Regions from separate parts of the Alteromonas sp. KS69 genome, predicted to be linked through region 3. Evidence: predicted binding sites of a transcription regulator. Region 3 holds the regulator's gene; each other region holds the start of a gene.
What was found. Region 3 encodes sigma-54, which starts transcription at its own class of promoters, with help from an activator protein. Its sites were predicted from a motif close to GTTGGCACGNNNNTNGNNT; they were not measured.

Region 1: the regulator sigma-54 is predicted to act here: its motif matches at 1,973-1,991, upstream of C7Y69_RS03780 (EF-hand domain-containing protein).
Region 2: the regulator sigma-54 is predicted to act here: its motif matches at 1,549-1,567, upstream of flhA (flagellar biosynthesis protein FlhA).
Region 4: the regulator sigma-54 is predicted to act here: its motif matches at 1,850-1,868, upstream of C7Y69_RS16505 (BON domain-containing protein).

The regions. Positions count from the first base shown of each region.
Region 1 is NZ_PYHU01000005.1:88,769-92,290, forward strand. It holds gene C7Y69_RS03770 (hypothetical protein) at 1-115, opposite strand, end outside; gene C7Y69_RS03775 (sensor histidine kinase) at 117-1,514, opposite strand; gene C7Y69_RS03780 (EF-hand domain-containing protein) at 1,618-1,899, opposite strand; gene C7Y69_RS03785 (EAL domain-containing protein) at 2,200-3,522, opposite strand, start outside.
Region 2 is NZ_PYHU01000005.1:342,436-345,957, forward strand. It holds gene flhA (flagellar biosynthesis protein FlhA) at 1-1,493, opposite strand, end outside; gene flhB (flagellar biosynthesis protein FlhB) at 1,704-2,834, opposite strand; gene fliR (flagellar biosynthetic protein FliR) at 2,853-3,522, opposite strand, start outside.
Region 3 is NZ_PYHU01000010.1:167,163-170,684, reverse strand. It holds gene lptA (lipopolysaccharide transport periplasmic protein LptA) at 1-401, shown strand, start outside; gene lptB (LPS export ABC transporter ATP-binding protein) at 404-1,129, shown strand; gene C7Y69_RS09220 (RNA polymerase factor sigma-54) at 1,205-2,689, shown strand; gene hpf (ribosome hibernation promoting factor) at 2,719-3,006, shown strand; gene ptsN (PTS IIA-like nitrogen regulatory protein PtsN) at 3,015-3,458, shown strand; gene rapZ (RNase adapter RapZ) at 3,497-3,522, shown strand, end outside.
Region 4 is NZ_PYHU01000035.1:74,757-78,278, reverse strand. It holds gene C7Y69_RS16515 (hypothetical protein) at 1-567, shown strand, start outside; gene C7Y69_RS16510 (endonuclease/exonuclease/phosphatase family protein) at 622-1,608, opposite strand; gene C7Y69_RS16505 (BON domain-containing protein) at 1,903-2,514, shown strand; gene C7Y69_RS16500 (hypothetical protein) at 2,885-3,247, shown strand; gene C7Y69_RS16495 (DUF2891 domain-containing protein) at 3,291-3,522, opposite strand, start outside.

The sequences.
Region 1 (3,522 bases), on a different contig from region 3:
CCACTTCAACGATCTGGGGTGGAGAAACTTCAATTTTCTGTTCGATTGGCTGCTTAGACAACACACTGCAACCCGACATCATCGTCAGGGCCAGTATCATACAACTTATTCTCATTTTATTTTTCCTGTTGAGGAATCGTCACCCTAAAGCACACATCAGCATAATCAACATCGACAACTTGCACGTCGCCATGCATCAGTCGCGCACAATCCGCAACAATCGATAAACCTAATCCTGTGCCTATAACGTTGTCATTTCTCGGCTCTGCGCCACGGGTGAAAGGTTCAAACAGTGTTGCAACCGACTCTTTGGCAATCCGCTTGCCCCGATTTGCAACGTCCAATATAGCAAAGTTATTATCTAAATATATATGTACATTGATGGGTCGCCCTACAGCACCATGAGCTACTGCGTTAGACACCAAATTGTCGAGTATTCGTCGGAATAACTCTTCGTCAGTCCAAATATGACTGCTTTCTACCGATACCGTCACTTCACGTTCTTGTAACGCCAGTGCGTAATCACCCAAACATGCATCAACCAACTTCTTCGCATCAGTTTTAACAATGTCGGGCTGAGCTTGCTGTAATAACAAATTATAATCGAGTAATTTTTCGATTAGTGTGTTCAATCTTTGCGTACTTGCGCTAAGAAGCGACAATATTTCACGTTGAGGATCATTTAAATCGCCCACAACATTTTCCGATAATAAACTACATCCTTCTTTAATGCTGGCTAACGGTGTTTTCAACTCGTGAGCAGCATGCCGCAACAATGCTGTGCGTATATGTTCCAATTGACCAAGGCGATCGTACAGCCAATGCAGATCTTTCTCCACATCTATTAACTCTCGCGGAGCTTGGCGAGACAAAGGGGGAAGATCACCTTGTTGATGAGCCACTATGCGTATTATTTGCTTTAGTTTATTGACTGGATTAACAATCAGTTGGCTTCCTAATAGGATAAGCAGCAAAGAAACACTTACCAACATCGCCGTAGACCACGCCTGCTTTGCTTGCATCGCGTTTAAGTCATCTTGCTGCACTTTGACCCGTTCGGAAATAGCAAGTTCCACGTCGCCTCGAAGTTGTGAAACACTTCGTGAGACGTTAGCTAGATACGCATTAAGTAGGAGTTGATCTTCAATTATGCGGTAATCAGAAAGGTCGCCTAATTGTTCTGACAACCTCTCGCAGGTTCTCTGAACAGATAAGGCTTGGCAAAGATTATCAGCAGCCACGGCAAATTGATCGAGTGCATTATCGGATAAGGTGGCAACTTTTTCGGTGCGAATAACGGCGTATTGGCGAATACTTCGCTCTAAATCAACAACAGCACCATCCAGGCGCTGCATATCGCCCACAACATCAACCACATACCGGGTTTCCAGCGTGGTCATTTGCCCCACTTTAGCTAAGTCACTTTGACTTTGCCACAACAGCGCAATTAATGGAATTAACGCCAGCACGAAGCTACCTAGCGTTAGTTGACGTAATGAGCCTAGCTGAACCAGCCGTTCACCAAATGAAAATTTCTCAATCAGAGTGGTATTCCTTCAAACAAGTACCGGCAGGCGCATCTGCTAGGCTTTTATTTATTTTGCTCGCTGACTGCCGCTATTTACTAACGGCAGATTTTGCATTTCCCGGTGTCAGTTTACTTTTTGCTAATTCGTCTTCGGTTAATTTGCCATCTTCATTGTCGTCAATTAACCCGAAATTACGCAATAGTTCGGTGTGACGAACCGCTTCTTTTAGTGATATCAAACCGTCTTTATTAGTATCTAGCTGCTGCATTAACGTTTTCGCAGGTGACGCATGCGCTTCAACTACCGAAATAGTCTGTATCGCCGTGATAGTCATTAAAATCAGAAAAACCTTCTCTAGTCGTTTCATCATGAATCCTCCGCATTACTGCTTGTTTATAATTCCCTTAAACTAACTTCGATAACGCTGTTAACTCTGATTAGATAAGCTAAAATTGAGCCAAAAATACAATTAAACTATATATCATACACTTACAGAAAATAAACTGACTAGTCTCCTGTTCGATGTATCTAGAAACAGACACAGTTACACAAACTCCTGTAAATGTATCCAACAACCCAATAAAGCGTCAAATAGGTTGCAAAAACAGCCTGTTAGAATAGCCTATTTAACTCCCTTAAAAAAAGAAATGCATTGGCATTGAATGCCTACCTAGGCTTCACTATTGTCTGTATTACCGATGTAAAATTGTTTAGGTGATTGAACAAGCTCATCCATAGGAATAGGTTTGCTAAACATAAATCCTTGAATGTAGTCACAACCGTGATCAATCAAATAATGCCACTGTGTTTCATTCTCAATACCTTCAGCACATACAGACAGTGAAAGACGTTTGGCCAAATCGATAATAGCGCCCGTTACCAAACGGCTTCTGTCTGATGTTTCTAACTCATGTACAAATTGCTTATCAATTTTTAGGGTATCGATACTTATTTGGGTCAAATAACTTAGTGAAGAATAACCCGTACCGAAGTCGTCAAGGGCAATGGCGCATCCCATGTTGCTCATGCGCTTAAAGAATTTATTTGAAGACGCAAAGTTCTCTAAGTAAGCAGACTCGGTTACCTCGAATTCTACATATTCAGGGTTTACATCGTAGCGCGTAAAAATCTCATAGATATTATCAAACAGGTTGCTATCACGAAGATCGTGCCCTGATAGATTCACTGACACGCGAAAACGATGGGGAAGCCATTCTCTTAATTTGGGCAGATCAATACAGACTTTTTCAATGACCCAGCGCGTAATGGCAGATATCTTGCCGCCTTGTTCCGCGATGGGTATAAATTCATTCGGGCTGACCAAGCCATATTCGGGGTGTTGCCATCTAAGAAGCCCCTCTAAGCCGATAACCTTCCCTTTTTGATCGACTTTAACTTGGTAGTACACCATAAACTCATCATTCTTTAGCCCTTGCTCTATGGCATTAGCTAAATGGAATTTACGCTTATGTGATTCCACCATATCAGGTGTAAATATGGTAAAGCTGCCACGCCCTTTAGCTTTAGAGCGGTACATGGCAAGGTCTGCGTTGCTCATTAATTCGCTTAAATCGTAGTCGGCGTCTATGGCTCGCGCTACGCCCACACTAACGCCGACAGACAATGATAATCCTCGTAATTCAAAAGGACTGGTAAAGGCATCAATTAATCGAATGGCCATATTTTCAAGAGTGGTATCTCGCGTTTCCCTGTCGGGTAGTACTAAAAATTCATCTCCCCCTAAACGGGCGACTAAATCCCCTTCCCGCAACAGTGCGCTCACCCTATCTGCCACTTCTATCAATATTAGGTCACCGGTCTCATGACCGAGTGAATCATTTATTCCTTTAAACCCATCTAAATCGAAAAACAGAAGCGCTAGATCATCATCATTTCTTCGAGCTCGAGCCAACTCTAAACGCAAATTATCAAGCACAAATTGCCTATTAGGTAACCCGGTCAGGCTGTCATAGTTCGCCAAGCGAATCATGGT
Region 2 (3,522 bases), on a different contig from region 3:
TGACTTAAATGAGTAGCAACCACAGTAGCAGCATCAACCACGGTATAACCCAGTGTTTGCGCATGCTCACGCTTATTCGGTTTTATCCATACCGCATCTAAGCCAAAGGCAGGGTCTTTGGTTGCACGGCCTTCCAGCTTGCCAAATACTTGACCCGGATTAATCGCAAGTTCTTCATCGTGACTTATTTGCGCATCGCCAATAGTTACGCCCAACATCGCAATGGTGTATAAATTAGGTTCTAAATCTAAATTATCGCGAATGTGCACCGGTGGAATAAGAAAGCCTAACTCTTGAGATAACTTCTTACGCACCCCTTTGATACGAGTGAGCAGTTCTCCGCCCTGAGACTTATCTACTAAGGGGATTAATCGGTACCCGACTTCTAAACCGATGGTATCTACGTGCTGCACATCATCCCACCCAAGCTCTTTTATTTCGGGCGCAACAGTGTCATCTTTCACGATATTCGCTGGGGTTTTAGGTTTTTCTGCCTCGCGTTTAGCCGCAACACCCTGCCAATAAGCGTAACCAGCGATAAGCACTGAAAACCCAATAAAGGCCAAATGAGGCATACCAGGAATAATCCCCATGACAAATAAAACACCAGAGGCAATATAAAGGGCTTGGCTGTTACCTAATTGACTACGTATTTCTTTGCCCATTTCTTGGGTTTCGTTTTCACGAGTAACAATAATAGCGGTAGCCACAGACAGTAACAGTGAGGGTATTTGCGCCACCAAACCGTCACCAATGGTTAAAATGGTGTATACCTCGATGGCGTTACCAAAACTTAATCCGTGTTGAATCATGCCAATAAAAAGGCCACCCACAATATTGATAAGCATGATAAAGAGTCCGGCGACCGCATCACCTTTCACAAATTTTGACGCACCGTCCATTGAGCCATAAAAGTCTGCTTCGGCGGTTATTTCTTCTCGGCGAGCACGCGCCTGATCTTGGTCGATATAACCCGCATTCAAATCGGCATCAATAGCCATTTGCTTACCTGGCATGGCATCAAGCGTAAAGCGGGCACTTACTTCTGAAATACGCCCAGCACCGGCGGTGACTACTTTAAAGTTGATAATAAGCAAGATAGCAAAGACCACCACACCCACTGCATAGTTGCCGCCAATAACCACCGCACCAAATGCTTCGATAACCTTACCAGCCGCATCGCCCCCCTCATGCCCATAAAGCAATACCACACGGGTAGAGGCCACGTTTAGCGCTAAGCGCAAAACAGTAGCGATAAGTAATACTAGGGGAAAAATACCGAAATCAACTGGCTTTTGCGTTAATACTGCCACCAAAATAATGACTAAAGACAGGGCTATATTAAAGCTGAACAATACGTCGAGCAGAAATGGCGGCATGGGAAGAATAACCATGCCCATAATGGCAAGAAGAACAATGGGAGCGCCTAAGCCACTGGTAATGTTCTGCAGCTGACTTTTATCGAATCGCTGAAGGTAACCGGATAACTGCATTACAGGGAGTCTCTCTATCGGAAAATTGACGCTTAACGCTATCTTTCAATGAGTATTACAACTACCGTGCCAGCTTTATACAAAACCGATTAAACGTAAGTAGGAGGGGCGCAATTTACAGAATTACAATTAAGAGGGGCTCACTTTGAGCCCTGGCCTTAGCGATATCTTAGCCGTAATTTAGCGCTAATTTAGGCCAAAAGCAGCGCTCTAACGGCGTAGCTCTGGTGGTATGGGTAAATCACGTTTAAGCGGTTTGGGTCGTTTCCCTTTACCCGCTCTGTGTGCTTTTAACTGATAAACGTGGGCTAATACTTGCGCTACCGCCATAAACAAGGCATTAGGCACTTCACCGTCAATCTCAGTTGAGTAGTAAACGGCTCGGGCTAACATGGGCGATGGAATAAGCGGTACATCGTTAGCAGTGGCTATTTTACGAATATGCATGGCTAATTCATCGGTGCCTTTTGCCACAACGACTGGGGCACGATTACCACTGTCATCATATTTTATTGCTACAGAGTAATGAGTTGGGTTGGTTACCACCACATCGGCCTGAGGAACTTCTTGCATCATTCGTTTAGTGGCAGCTTGATACTGCAAGCGACGGATGCGCCCTTTTACCAAAGGATCACCTTCAGAGTTTTTACGCTCGTCTTTCACCTCTTGCTTAGTCATCTTAATTTCTTTGTTGTGCTTATAAATTTGATAAGGCACATCAATAAGCGCAATAGGTATCATGCCGCAAACCAACATGATAAAAGCCCATTTCAGCATATCTAACGCGTGAAAAATATTACCCGGGTACAGATCTAAATCAAGGTGCAGCGCTTCGTCTTCAAAAAACAGCAGTGCACCTAATGCCATCCCAACGATGACAACCACTTTGGCGATAGATTTAATTAATTCTACCAAGCCATTCATGCCAAACATACGCTTAAATCCACTAAGCGGACTCATTTTAGAGCCTTTAAATTTGGCACCTTCCCAGGTGAAGTTGTAGCCGCCTAACGCAATAGAGCCATATATTCCGGCTAACATGGCCACCGTCATATAAAGCAATACAGGTACACTGACTGTCGAAATTGCTTCACCCCATGCACCAAACATATGGGTGGTATCGTAGGTTTCATCTCGAGACAGAACAAACATGCGCTGCGTCAGCTTAAATACCGACTCGGCAATCCAGCCTCCAACGAACAAAAACATAAAGGCACTGACCACTAACACTAAGGTTGTGGATAGCTCTCGGGATCGGGCTATCTGCCCTTTTTTTCGGGTGTCTTCGAGTTTTTTCCCCGTGGGGTCTTCTGTTTTTTCGCTAGAATCTGAATCAGCCATGTATCACCTGACTTATTTTCATGGGCAAATCCTAAGAAGTTGACACATAAACTGCTCTGCCCGCAGCCACTGCGTTTCAAAATGCGCAGTAAAGTTATCTAGGGTTATCCAAATGATGAGCAACCCCATCACCTGGGCAATAGAAAAGCCGATACTGAAAATATTAAGCTGAGGTGCCGCTTTGGTCATTACGCCAAACGCTAAATTTACAATGAGAAGGGACACAATGGGCGCCAATGACAACGTAATCGCTGAGATAAACATCCAACCGCCCCAGTGGGCAATTTCCCTAAACTGCTCCCCTGTCCACCATGCTTCTCCTATTGGGAACGCATGAAAGCTCAACACAATCATGTGGATCATCGCGAGATGCCCGTCTAAGGTCCAAAAAAGCAAGGTAGCTAGAATTAAGTAAAATTGGCCTACGGCTGGCACGTTAATACCATTGACGGGGTCTACGATTGAGGCGAAACCTAAGCCCGTTTGCATCGCGATAATTTGCCCAGCCAGTACAAAGGTATTTAGCACCATCATGGAAACAAACCCGATAGCGACACCAATTAACAACTGCTGAATGCCAAGAATGAATGTACCTAGATTCACTAAATCATCAACAGGTGCTGGCGGCACTACCGGCATGATAATAAGGGTCAGCATAATACCTAGCAAAGCACGAACTTGCGGAGGA
Region 3 (3,522 bases):
TTAAAGATGATGTGCGGATTACTCAAGGTTCTTTGGTGATAAATGCCGATGAAGTTGAAGTGATTGCCAGCGAAGGTGATGGACGAGAGATATTCGTGGCTCGCGGCAAACCAGCCAGCTATTCGCAAAAACTTGAAGACGGTGCTCCTGTCACAGCGAAGGCCAATGAAATTCGCTATGAAGTAGTAAATCGAACTATTTCTTTACAAGGAAATGCTGAGCTACAGCAAGACACCAGTAAAGTACAAGGCGACAAGATTACCTTCGACATGGTCACTGAACAATTACTTGCAACAGGCGGCGAAGACGGCGAAGGTGGCAGAGTCACTACCGTATTTACCCCTGAGGCAATACGTAAAGCGTCATCGAATAACGAAGACGATAAGGCGGACGACAATTAATCATGGCAACGTTGAGCGCACAGAGCCTTGCAAAGGCGTATAAAGCACGTCAAGTGGTTCGCGATGTAAGCTTATCAGTATCGACGGGGCAAATCGTTGGATTACTCGGCCCGAATGGTGCCGGTAAAACGACTACCTTCTACATGATTGTTGGCTTAGTTCCTCTAGATAAGGGCAAAATCAGTATTGATGACAGCGAATTAACCCACGAGCCCATGCACGAACGTGCTCGCCGCGGTATTGGGTATTTGCCGCAAGAAGCCTCTATTTTTAGAAAATTGACGGTGTTTGAGAACATCATGGCTATCTTGCAAACCCGTAAAGGGTTAAGTTCATCAGAACAAGAACAAGAAGCCGATGCGCTACTTGATGAATTTAATATCAACCATATACGTAATAGTACGGGTATGAGTTTATCCGGTGGTGAACGCCGCCGAGTAGAAATCGCACGAGCATTAGCAGCCGATCCGCAATTTATTTTGCTTGATGAGCCATTTGCTGGTGTTGATCCTATATCGGTTAATGATATAAAGAAGATCATTCAACATCTTCGTGACAGAGGAATTGGAATCCTCATCACCGATCACAACGTAAGAGAAACACTGGATGTGTGTGAGAAAGCGTATATTGTGAGCCAAGGCGAACTCATCGCGCAAGGGACGGCAGAACAAGTTTTAAGTAATCAGAAAGTAAGGGATGTATACCTAGGAGAACAATTCAGGCTATAGTTACTGTAACCGAATTGTCATTTTCAGTTTTAAGCACGGGTATATTCACAACAAGAGTTTAAAAATAAGACGTAGATGAAACCATCTTTACAGCTAAAGTTCAGTCAACAACTTACCATGACACCGCAGTTGCAGCAGGCAATCAAGCTGCTGCAGTTGTCTACGCTCGACCTGCAACAAGAGATTCAGGAAGCACTTGACTCAAACCCTCTTTTAGAAGTTGAAGAAGGCGGTGATGACCACCCTGTTGAGAAAAACAACATGGACGGCGACGACCCTTCTGTAGAAGCTGCTCCTACTGCTTCTAGCGATTCATTAGAAGCTGGTGACGCGCTTGAAAAGAACGATCTTCCCGACGAGTTGCCAATCGACAGCACATGGGATGAGTATTACTCGGCCTCTTCTGCCCCCGCTCCTGGCCCATCGAATAATGATGACGACCAATTGTTTCAGGGTGAAACCACCGACAATATTCAAGACCATTTGCTTTGGCAGATGCGCTTAACCCCGTTTTCAGATACAGACCGCGCCATTGCTACCGCCATTATCGACTCAATTGATGAATCTGGTTACCTTAACGTACCCATTGAACAGATTTTAGAATCGGTAAACTCTGACGATGTTGAAGAGTTGGTAGAAATGGACGAAGTTGAATGTGTACTAAAACGTATTCAAATGTTCGACCCTATTGGTTCAGGTTCACGTACACCGCAAGAATGTTTGCTCGTGCAGCTTCGCCAGTTCTCAGACGATACGCCATGGCTTACCGAAGCCAGACAGCTTATTAATGAGTACTCAGACCTGCTGAGCAGCAAAGATTACCGTACGTTAATGCGCAAGAGTCGTTTGAAAGAAGATCAACTTCGTGAAGCCATGCGCTTATTGCAAACGTTGAATCCTCGTCCTGGCAGTGCATTAATTACTAAAGAACCCGAATACGTTATTCCTGATGTTTCGGTAAACAAAAAGAATGGCCGTTGGGTAGTAGAACTTAATCCCGACAGCTTGCCAAAATTAAGCGTAAATCAACAATACGCTGCCATGAGCCGACGCTCTAAAAACAGCAGCGATTCGCAATTTATTCGCTCGCATATGCAAGAAGCCAAGTGGTTTATAAAAAGCCTTGAGTCAAGAAACGACACCTTGATGAAAGTAGCAAACTGTATTGTGCAGCAACAAATGGGCTTTTTCGAGCACGGCCCAGAAATGATGAAACCAATGGTGCTAAATGATGTCGCAGAAATGGTAGATATGCATGAATCCACCATTTCACGAGTCACCACGCAAAAGTATATGCATACCCCTCGTGGCATTTTCGAGTTGAAATATTTCTTCTCTAGCCATGTAGCAACGGAATCTGGTGGTGAGTGTTCATCTACCGCTATTCGCGCACTAATTAAAAAGCTTGTGGCAGCGGAAACGCCCAGCAAGCCATTAAGCGATAGCAAGATTGCTCAATTGTTGGCCGAACAAGGCATTAAAGTAGCCCGGCGAACAATAGCAAAATACCGGGAATCGTTATCGATTCCGCCGTCAAACCAACGCAAAAGCCTTATTTAAAGGCCTTGATAATTTAAGGAAGACGAAATATGCAAATCAACCTTACCGGTCATCATGTCGAAATTACTGATTCTTTGCGTAGCTATGTCGATACTAAGTTCAGCAAACTAGAGCGTCACTTTGATCACATATCTAATGTGCATGTCATCCTGAACGTCGAAAAACTCAATCAAAAAGCCGAAGCCACCATGCACCTTAGCGGCGCAGAAGTGTTTGCTTCATCTCATAATACAGACATGTATGCGGCGATAGACAGCATGATCGACAAACTCGACAGGCAAGTTATCAAGCATAAGGAAAAGCTGAAAAAGCACTAAATATTAGTATGGAAATTCAAGCCATAGTAAGTTTGGACCGCACCGAGTGTGCGGTTCAATGTAACAGTAAAAAACGTATTCTAGAGATTATTAGCGACATTGCTGCTAAAAATAATCCCGACATCGATCAGGCTAGTGTATTAAATAGTCTACTAACCCGTGAACGAATGGGGAGTACGGGTATTGGCAATGGTATTGCTCTGCCCCACGGTCGATTACCGGGCTTAGAACACGTTATCGCCATTATTGTAACCAGCAACCCTGCCATCGATTTTGATGCGCTTGACGATCAGCCCGTAGATATATTCTTTGCCCTATTAGTGCCAGAAGAGAAAACAGAAGGTCACTTACAAACACTCGCTACCGTGGCGGGTAAGCTAAGTGATAAAGAAACGGTGAAAGCCATTAGGCGGGCCTCCACCAGTGATGACATCATTACGGCTTTAAGCTAAAAAAGCACTGCACCATATTTTAAAAGGGAGAAATGCAGGTGAAACTGATTATTATCAGTGGTCG
Region 4 (3,522 bases), on a different contig from region 3:
GTAGTTGAACTTCGCAACTATGAAAAAAGCCAGTTAAAACAGGTTAGTGTTATTTCGGGTATTTCACCTAATGCCATGCGAAGGGTATTTGGTGGGTGGATATTATTTGCTGCATTAGTAGGAATAATTGTTTCTGTTGCACCGGATTTAGATAGTCAATTTATTGGTTTAACCCTATTTGTTTTAGTGGCCTTCACAGTCGTAATGTTCTGGCAAAGCCGAATCTCTGAAGGTTGGCCAGCCATTATTTGCGATGATGAATATATCGGTGTGGTAAGAGATCCTGTTCTGCGTGAATATGTGTGTGTTAAAAAAAGCATAATTACCGATGCACAACCTTCATTGATTAAACCCAACAAAAAAGCGGTTGAAATGAGTTTGGATACTAGCGCACTTAGCGAAACCGATACCGCTATTTTGAAACAAGCAGTGTGGCCGCGAGAAGACAAACTTATTGGTCTTGCCCACTTTAAGCGTCGTGAAGAAGCATGCGAAAGCGTAATGTGGTGCGTAAATCACAATACGAAAGCAGTTAGGTCAGTTCCAATACGCCGTGTGCCTACCTAGTTGTAAGCCTTTTCAATATTAAGCCGCTTTATAGCGGCTTTTTACTTTCTGCATTCAGGCTTTTGGCTTTAGCTTCAATCGCGTTAGCAGCGGGTAGTGATCTGAGCCAATATCAGGCAATTTCCTAATGTCTTCCAGCATAAAGTGACTCGAATGAAACACATGGTCCAATGGCCATTTAACTAGCGGGTAGTGGGCGTGAAAAGTATTAAAAAAAGCACGTCCGATTCTTGGGTCAAGCATACCGCTTATTTTCTTAAATTTTCTGGTAGTAGGCGACCATGCTACATCGTTCAAGTCCCCAGCTACTATTATAGGCCCGTCCTTTTTAGCTATTTCATGGCCTACCATAGTGAGTTCGACATCTCTGGGCCTAGCCGTTTTGTTCTCTGTGGGGCTGGGTGGCTTCGGATGAAGAAAGTAAAGTGTCACATCTTGTCCGTCCATATCAATGGTAACAAGCATGGAGGGCACGTCATCTTCTACTAAGTAGTTGAGTTTGGCGGTTTTCAATGGGTATTTACTGTAAAGGTGCATACCATACAAATTTTCCAAAGGGCAATGCTGCTGGTGAGGATGAGTTTCGTTTAACGCAGATAGGGCTATTTCCCAGCGCTTGTTAGATTCAAGAGTAACGACGAAGTCTGGATTGGTGTCACGTACATGCTTTAATAACTTTTCGTAATCTTCATTGGGCATAAAGACATTGCTCGATAGGATACTAATGCTCTCACCCGCATCTTGAGAAGATGCCTTAACCACTTCCTTTTTGTAAAACAAAGTATAAGGCATTATCCAAATAGCTTGGTAAATCGCGCAGGCCATTAAACTAATATAAAGGAATGCGGTAATAAGCGTGTTGAATCCAGAGAGCTCCGATGGATACATAACGCCTCGGGCAATTATTACTATCACCATTAAACCTAGTAATTGAAGCCGTGGAAATTCCCATACCCTCACTAGCCAATGTTTCGACGGTAGTGATGGCGCTAATGTGACAGCAATAAGAAATATCGCCATGGTGTTCAGTAAAATATTCATTGTCGTTCCTGACTAAGTTGTTTTTTGCTTTGCTGTCTTGCTTGCGAACTCTTTAAACAAGACAAACTCGGCTATTGCTCGATTAATAATAAGTATATTGGTTAACGAATATTCAATTTTCGTTCCGGTTGAGCAAGATGTAAGTAAAAAATGCGCATAGGTCGAAAAGTTTGCAGAGATGTTAACAAGTGATAATTAAAGTGAAAGTGAAGTAAATTGTTATAAATCAGTCGGTTGCTGCGTTGGCTCGAGTTTCGCATTAGCTATTGGGAGTTTCAACAAAGGAGAACTGTTATGAAACGTACATTACTTTCTATACTTGTAGCGACCTCGATGACAACTGCAGCTTTTGCTGGTGACATGGAGACAGATAACAAATGGGAAAAAGGCGCTAAGGATGCGTGGATAGACGGCAAAGCCGAAGCAACACTACTATTCAACGGCAACCTTGATTCATTCGATATCAATACAGACGTAAACAACGGTAACGTTGTTCTGACAGGTAAGGTAGATCATTCAGTTGATAAGAAATTAGCAGAAGAGTTAGTTTCAAATATCGACGGTGTTATGTCAGTAGACAACCAGCTTTCTATTATTGAAGAGAAAGACATGGATAAAATGGCAAGCGACATGTCGGATGACGCTGAATCAGAATATGATGAGCAAACGGGCACGCTTACTGATGCCAAAATTGCTACTGTTATTAAAACTCGCCTATTAATGGATAGCGACATCTCTGGTTTCGATATTGATGTAGATGTTGAAGCCGGTAACGTTACACTAACGGGTAACGTAGACTCAGACGCCGAGCGTCAACTTGCTGTCGAAATAGCGAAAAATGCTTCAGATGTAAAAAATGTTGAAGATAATTTGCAAGTTATTACTGAAACAGCCATGAAACACTAAGCAGTTATTAGTAAGATGAAAGGGGCCAATCGGCCCCTTTTTTAATGTCTATCAAACCCTAGAATTCCATAATAACGCGATATATCGAGTAGTAAAGTGACATTTGCGCTTATTTCAACATGCCGTTTTTTCGCAGCAACATGTAGTATTTTCCCATCCAGTTTACAACTTTTGTCTTACAACCTTTGACGAATTTTCTTTCTAACCCTTGATGCGTATACTCTTCGCGGTAATCAGGTAGCAGTAAGAAATTTGGAACACAATGTGCAATACAAGTTGTAATTAAGTGTTTAAGTTACAACGTGCAGTAGTCATTTAGAACCAACGCGTTCTTACATGGATAATAGCAAGTTAGTATAAAAGGAAGTGAATGATGAAAGTATTAAATTGGTTAGTTTCAGGTGTGTTGATTTCACTGCTTATTGTGCTTGCAGGCGTGTTAACAAACAACATGGCTTATGTGGGTAAAGCGAACGCAGATGATTCAGACAAATCCCACCATGCCTCTATCGTAAAAGTAGAACGCATACTTGCTCAGACCGAGTTCGATGTATCTCAGAAGCGAGATTTATTACGTAAAACACGTATTGAGTTTTACCTTGCAGAAGCAAAGCAGGCGGACTTACGTAATTGGACATTTAAGCGTGATGATTTAATCGACCGCGCAAAGAACATTTTAGTCCATCACCAAACACAGTTTACTTCAACAACTACAGAGTTTGCGAGCATCTAAGCTCGCCAACTCTGCTTCATTTAATCTAGTATTAGTAAGTGGTTTAAAGCCCGCGTTGGGTTTCCAGATAAGTAGCAAAGCTGCCAAGCCAGTGACTTCCCATATAATGCATATCGTTTATCACAGCATCGACTCCCGCTACCTTATGTGATTGTGCTGCACTGTTAATTGCTGCAACACGCTTATCGTCTGACGGCAATGCAGAGGCAATACCTTCAAGCATCCATGCACGACTTAAATTTAAACCATCTAGATGCGCAAGTTTACCATCACTT